Linked DNA regions of Labrenzia sp. PHM005. The protein of the gene in region 1 interacts with the protein of each later gene in a pairwise test. Links are inferred from orthologs where the notes say so. Each region holds a gene or a part of one and is shown in the gene's direction. Other genes may lie near its edges.

Evidence for each region.
Region 2: the proteins of gyrA (region 1) and gyrB interact in binary tests that used the Escherichia coli proteins (3 or more experiments, as listed by UniProt). The link is inferred for Labrenzia sp. PHM005 from one-to-one orthologs.

The regions. Positions count from the first base shown.
Region 1 is NZ_CP041191.1:4,061,816-4,065,480, reverse strand. Bases 44-3,388 are described here. They hold gyrA (DNA gyrase subunit A), read left to right. Parts: upstream 44-356; coding sequence 357-3,188; downstream 3,189-3,388. Other genes in these bases: FJ695_RS18385 (hypothetical protein), read right to left, coding at 3,268-3,388; FJ695_RS18395 (MarC family protein), read right to left, coding at 44-143. In the rest of the region: more of FJ695_RS18395, read right to left, coding at 1-43; more of FJ695_RS18385, read right to left, coding at 3,389-3,477. UniProt on the Escherichia coli protein: A type II topoisomerase that negatively supercoils closed circular double-stranded (ds) DNA in an ATP-dependent manner to maintain chromosomes in an underwound state.
Region 2 is NZ_CP041191.1:476,293-479,646, forward strand. What follows is about bases 19-3,052. They hold gyrB (DNA topoisomerase (ATP-hydrolyzing) subunit B), read left to right. Parts: upstream 19-325; coding sequence 326-2,779; downstream 2,780-3,052. Other genes in these bases: recF (DNA replication/repair protein RecF), read left to right, coding at 19-181; FJ695_RS02340 (EAL domain-containing protein), read right to left, coding at 2,852-3,052. Outside these bases: more of recF, read left to right, coding at 1-18; more of FJ695_RS02340, read right to left, coding at 3,053-3,354. UniProt on the Escherichia coli protein: DNA gyrase negatively supercoils closed circular double-stranded DNA in an ATP-dependent manner to maintain chromosomes in an underwound state.

The DNA.
Region 1 (3,665 bases):
GCGGTGACGGTGGCACGGATTGCGACATGGCGCCGGTCACTAGGGCTCATTCCCGCGGTAATTGCTAGGAACATCGGCGCTAATCCAACCGGGTCGATGGTCACAAACAGCGTTGCAAATGCATTGATGTAGAAGTCGATCATCCCGGGTCTCCGGCTGTCTGCGAAGGTCTTTCTTCGAGCGTTTTATAAGCCATTTGGCGCATCTGCGAACAAGCCCTTAGAAATGAATCTGTATGCCTGTGCATAGCTTTTATAAGCTATTGATATTGATGGATTATTAGCAAGCTTAAAAACGTCGGCAAATTTGGTGCGCGAAGTTGAATCGGATATAAAGTATTCAGCAATAACAAACAAATGAGTGTCTCCTTGGCTGACCAGGACAACAGCACCCCTTCAGGCGGGCTTCCGTCGGACATCAAGCCGGTCTCCATTGTCGATGAAATGAAGCGCAGCTATCTCGATTATGCCATGAGCGTGATCGTGTCGCGTGCGCTTCCGGATGTCCGGGACGGCTTGAAGCCTGTGCACCGGCGCATCCTCTATTCGATGCATGAAAATGGCTATGAGTGGAACAAACCCTACCGCAAGTCGGCCCGTGTGGTCGGTGACGTTATGGGTAAATACCACCCGCATGGTGACAGCGCGATTTACGATGCCCTGGTTCGTATGGCGCAGGACTTTTCCCTCCGTCTGCCGCTGATCGACGGGCAGGGGAACTTCGGCTCCATCGACGGCGATCCTGCCGCGGCGATGCGTTACACCGAGTGCCGTCTTGAGAAGGTGTCTCACCGGATCCTAGACGACATTGAAAAAGACACGGTCGATTTTCAGGAAAACTACGACAACTCGGAATCTGAACCGGTTGTCCTGCCGGCAAAATTTCCAAACCTTCTGGTCAATGGCGCTGGCGGCATCGCGGTCGGTATGGCGACCAATATTCCGCCGCACAACCTCGGTGAAGTGATCGACGCGGCCATCGCGATCATGGAAAACCCGGCCTTGAGCCTGGAAGAACTGATGCAGATCGTGCCGGGTCCGGATTTCCCGACCGGTGCGATGATCCTCGGGCGTGCAGGTATTCGCAATGCCTTTGAAACCGGCCGCGGCTCGGTTGTCATGCGGGCGAAGGTGGACACTGAAGAGATCCGCAAGGACCGTTGGGCGTTGATCGTTTCGGAAATCCCGTATCAGGTCAACAAGTCCACGATGATCGAAAAGATCGCCGAGATGGTGCGCGACAAGCGCGTCGAAGGTATCTCCGACATCCGCGACGAAAGTGACCGTTCCGGCATGCGGGTGGTCATCGAGCTGAAACGCGACGCGGTGCCGGATGTTGTGCTGAACCAGCTTTACCGCTTCAGTCAGCTGCAGACGTCTTTCGGCGCCAATATGGTCGCGTTGAATGGCGGCAAGCCGGAGCAGATGAACCTCTCTGACATGCTGAAGGCCTTTGTGTCCTTCCGCGAAGAGGTGATTCAGCGACGGACCCGTTTCCTTCTCCGGAAATGCCGCGATCGCGCGCATATCTTGGTTGGTTTGGGCATCGCCGTTGCCAACATTGATGAGGTTATCAAGCTGATCCGGGCCGCGCCCGATCCGGCGACAGCCCGCGCCCAGTTGATGGAACGGAACTGGCCGGCCAAGGACGTTGAAGATCTGATCCGCCTGATTGATGACCCACGCCACATGGTGCAGGAAGACGGCACCTACAAGCTGTCGGAAGAGCAGGCCCGGGCCATTCTGGATCTCCGCCTGCAACGCCTGACCGCGATGGGCCGGGACGAGATCGAGGAAGAGCTGAATAAGATCGGCGCGGAAATCTCCGATTACCTCGATATCCTGCGCTCGCGTGCGAGAATCCAGGAAATCGTCCGCAACGAGATGCTGGAGATCAAGGAAGAGTTCGCAACACCGCGCCGGACCGAGATCGTCGAAGGCGGACCGGACTTCGACGAAGAAGATTTGATCCAGCGCGAAGACATGGTCGTGACCGTGTCTCACGGCGGATATATCAAACGCGTGCCGTTGGCGACTTACCGGGCACAGCGTCGGGGTGGCAAAGGCCGCTCTGGTATGGCGACCAAAGAGGAGGATTTTGTTACCCGCCTCTTTGTTGCCAACACGCATACACCGGTGCTGTTCTTCTCTTCTCGCGGCATTTGCTACAAGATGAAGGTTTGGCGCCTGCCGCTTGGAGGACCAACGTCCCGCGGTAAAGCTCTGGTTAATATGCTGCCGTTGGAGCAGGGCGAACAGATCACCTCAATCCTGCCACTGCCGGAGGATGAGGAAAGCTGGGCAAACCTCGATGTGATGTTTGCAACGGTGCGCGGCACAGTCCGGCGGAACAAGCTGTCCGACTTCGTCAACATCAACCGTAACGGTAAGATTGCGATGAAGCTGGAAGACGGCGACGGCATTGTTGGTGTCGACACCTGTTCTGAGCATTCCGATGTGATGCTGACCACCAACTTCGGTCAATGCATCCGCTTCCCGGTCACCGATGTTCGTGTCTTTGCTGGCCGGAATTCGGTTGGGGTGCGCGGCATTCGGTTGGCGGATGGCGACCGCATCATCTCCATGCAGATCCTGCACCACATTGATGTGGATGCAGAAGAGCGGGCTGCTTATCTCAAACTCTCCCGGGCGATGCGTGGTGAAGCGGATGAGAATGCCGGTGGTGCCGATGAAGATGGCGTTGTTGCCGGTGAACTCTCGCAGGAGCGCTATGCGGAAATGAGCGCGGCGGAGCAGATCATCCTGACCATCTCGGAAAACGGCTACGGCAAACGGACGTCATCCTTTGAATACCGGGTTACGGGCCGGGGCGGCAAAGGCATCACTGCAATGGCCGTCAATGACCGGAACGGTGGATTGATTTCCTCGTTCCCTGTTGAAGACAGCCATCAGATCATGCTGGTGACCGATGGCGGGCAGCTTATCCGTTGCCCAGTTGATGGTATCCGGATTGCCGGCCGCGCGACCCAAGGTGTGATTGTCTTTAAGACCGCGAAGGATGAAAAGGTCGTCGCCGTCGAAGGCATCTCTGAAGTCGACGAGGATGAAGAGCTGGAAGAGGGCGCCGAAGGCGAAGCGCAAGAAGATGGCGCGCCCGAGAACAGCGATGGATCTGACGACGGGGACGGTGGAGAAACACCGGATAGCTCCTCAGGATCTGATGAATAAAATTGTTTTTGGGCGGCATTTCAGGATTTGAGAGGCCGCCCAATTTCTTTGCGGGCTATTGTTTGACGCATGAGACACGTCAGCTCTCTGCTACTCCTGCAAGAATTCCCGGCATATCATGAGCGCCCAACCAGCTTTCAGACGATGAGTGAGGCACCTGTGTGCAGAGGCTTTTGCAAGCCAGGACTGCCTTTAAGGCGCCAATAGCGACACTTTCATAGTTCTGCGCCAGATGAGACCCGGTCCATCCGGACGAACGGGGGCGGCGAATAGCAATTGTCTTGGTCATTTCAAGCTCCTTGTGAAGGCGCCTAAAGCGCTGATGTTTTGGTGGTGCAATAGTTTTGCCAAACGTGCATTTGACAAAAAACCAAACAAAAACAATGGCAAAGTGCGCGAAATGCGAACCAAGACCGATGTGGCAATTCTTCGATAAGTGAAAAGATTTCCCATTTTGCAAAACAGAATGTTCTTTTG
Region 2 (3,354 bases), 3.6 Mb from region 1 along the record:
GCTCGACGAGGTCGCAGCACATCTCGATCCGGCCCGGCGCGCGGCCCTTTTTGCAAAGCTAGAGTCGCTTGGAGGCCAGGTCTTTATGACCGGGACAGACAGAGCTTTATTCGATGCACTTCCCGCTCAGTCTGAGGTCTTTGAAGTTGGCAATGACAAGGCGCACCTGAGCGGCGTGTGACAGCCCCATAAATCCGCCTGAATCATATGGTTTTCCACTATATTCCCACTGTGGAACTGCTTGCAGCCCGTGGGTGGTTTGAACGCCCGTTGGAACACCGTATAACGTGGGCGAGAAACAAAAACCGATTGGTGAATGATTCGCATGAGCGATATGTCAACGTCCGAGCCTGGCGCCACTCCCGAAGCTGAAAACGGAGCCGAATATGGCGCCGACTCCATCAAGGTCCTGAAAGGCCTGGATGCTGTTCGCAAACGCCCCGGCATGTATATCGGCGACACCGATGATGGCTCCGGCCTGCACCACATGGTCTATGAGGTTGTCGACAACGCCATCGATGAAGCTCTGGCCGGTCATGCGGACCATGTGACCGTAACCTTGAACCCTGACGGTTCAGTGACGGTGTCTGACAACGGTCGCGGCATTCCAACGGATCTTCACCCCGAAGAAGGCGTCTCGGCAGCCGAAGTCATCATGACCCAGCTGCACGCAGGCGGGAAATTCGACCAGAATTCCTATAAGGTCTCCGGCGGTCTTCATGGCGTTGGCGTTTCTGTGGTGAATGCGCTTTCCACAAAACTGGAACTGCGCATCTGGCGGAACGACCAGGAACACTTCATGGTCTTTGCTCATGGTGAAGCCCAAGGTCCTTTGGAGGTGGTTGGCCAGGCAAATGGCCAGAAGGGGACGGAAGTCACCTTCTTGCCGTCTCCGGAAACCTTCACCAAAACCGAATTTGATTTCGGCACGCTAGAACACCGCCTACGCGAGCTGGCGTTCCTGAATTCCGGCGTCCGCATCATTCTGACCGACAAACGTGGTGTCGAAGATGTAGTCGAGGAACTCTTCTATGAGGGCGGCCTTGAAGCCTTCGTTCAATATCTGGACCGAGCCAAGCACCCGCTGATCGAGACACCAATTGCGGTTCGCGCAGAAAAAGACGGCATCACGGTGGAAGCCGCGATGTGGTGGAACGACAGTTATCACGAGCAGGTGCTGTGCTTCACCAACAACATTCCGCAGCGCGATGGCGGCACCCATTTGGCCGGTTTCCGTGGCGCGCTCACCCGCCAGGTCACCGGCTACGCGGAATCGACCGGTTTGATGAAAAAAGAAAAGGTCTCCCTGTCAGGGGATGACTGCCGCGAGGGCCTGACCTGCGTCTTGTCAGTCAAGGTGCCTGATCCAAAGTTCTCGTCTCAGACAAAAGACAAGCTCGTCTCGTCAGAAGTCCGGCCAGTGGTGGAGAACCTCATTTCCCAGACCCTGGGCGAATGGCTGGAAGAAAATCCGGCACCGGCCAAGACAATCGTTTCCAAGGTGGTTGAAGCCGCCTCTGCCCGTGAAGCAGCCCGCAAGGCGCGTGAACTCACCCGGCGCAAAGGCGCATTGGATGTGGCCTCCCTGCCCGGCAAACTGGCGGATTGTCAGGAACGCGATGCCTCCAAGGCCGAACTCTTCCTGGTGGAGGGTGATTCTGCGGGCGGCTCGGCCAAACAGGGCCGGCACCGGGAAAATCAGGCCGTTTTGCCGCTGCGCGGTAAGATCCTCAATGTGGAAAGGGCCCGCTTCGACAAGATGTTGTCGTCAAACGAAATCGGCACCTTGATCACTGCGCTCGGCACGGGGATCGGCAAGGAAGAATTCAACATCGAGAAGCTGCGCTATCACAAGATCATCATCATGACCGATGCTGACGTCGATGGCGCTCACATCCGGACACTACTTTTGACCTTCTTCTTCCGGCAGATGCCGGAGTTGATTGAGAATGGCTACGTCTACATCGCGCAGCCACCACTCTATAAGGTCAAGCGCGGCCAGTCCGAACAATACCTGAAAGACCAGGACGCGCTAGAAAACTACCTCATCGCACAAGGCTCAGACGATACGTCCTTGAAACTTGCCAGCGGCGAAGTGCGCACCGGCCAGGATCTGCGCCTGGTGGTGGAAACCGCCCGCGCTATCGCTGACATTTTCGATGGGTTGCATTCCCGATACAACCGCGATGTGGTCGAACAAGCCGCCATTGCCGGTGCGCTGAACACGGAAATTCTGGAAGACCAAAGCAAAGCCGAAGAGGCGGCCGCCTATATTGCCCGCCGGATGGACATTCTGGCGGACGAGTTTGAGCGTGGCTGGACTGGCGAAGCGCAAGACGATGGCAGCCTGGTGTTCAAGCGCACCGTGCGCGGTGTTCAGGAAGTCGCCACCATTGACGCTGCCCTGCTTGGCTCCGCCGACGCCCGCCGCTTGGCCGCCCATGCCGAACATCTGCACGATGTCTATGGCAAGGCTGCCGTCCTACAGCGTAAGGACATTCCGACGGAAATTCGCGGTCCGCGCGCCCTCCTGCAGCACATCTTCTCCTACGGCCAAAAAGGCATTTCCCTGCAGCGCTATAAGGGTCTTGGCGAAATGAATCCGGACCAGCTTTGGGAAACGACGCTCGATCCGAACGTGCGCTCGCTCCTTCAGGTGAAAGTGCGCGAGGCGGATGATGCCGACGACATCTTCACCAAGCTGATGGGCGATGAAGTCGACCCGCGCCGCGAGTTCATCCAGGACAACGCGCTCGCCGTGGCCAACCTGGACATCTGATCAGCTCCACCGTGCACAAAGAAAAAGCGGCCTCATGGCCGCTTTTTTTCGTTGAAGTTGATTGGCTTCCAGTTAGCTGGCTTCCGGCCAAGGTTCTGGGCGGCCGAAATAAAACCCTTGCGCGGCTTCGATATCGAGAGAACTTAGGAATTCAGCCTCGTCTCTGGCCTCGACATGTTTGGCGATGGTTTTCAGGCCAAGCTCCCGCGCTGCCGAAACGAGCGCCTTGAGCAGGCTGGCCTTGGCCGGATCGTTCATGGCCTCTTGCGGGACACCGGCAGCCAACTTCAGCCAATCAACCCGCAGACCGGTTAGCCGGGACAGAACCGGCCAGTGTCCGGCAAAATCATCGATCGCAGTTTGACACCCCAAGTCCGATACAAACTTGATGAAATAACTGATGTCGGCCGGCTCCCGCAGAAAATCCTTTTCCGAAATCTCCAGACACAGACGTGACGCCAGCAGGGGATTGATCGACAAGCGCTGATAGAGACTATCCCGGAAGTTCGAATCTCTGGCCGATTCCGCAGACACATTCATCGTCAGTATGGTGCGTGTTGGAGACCGCTCGGCGG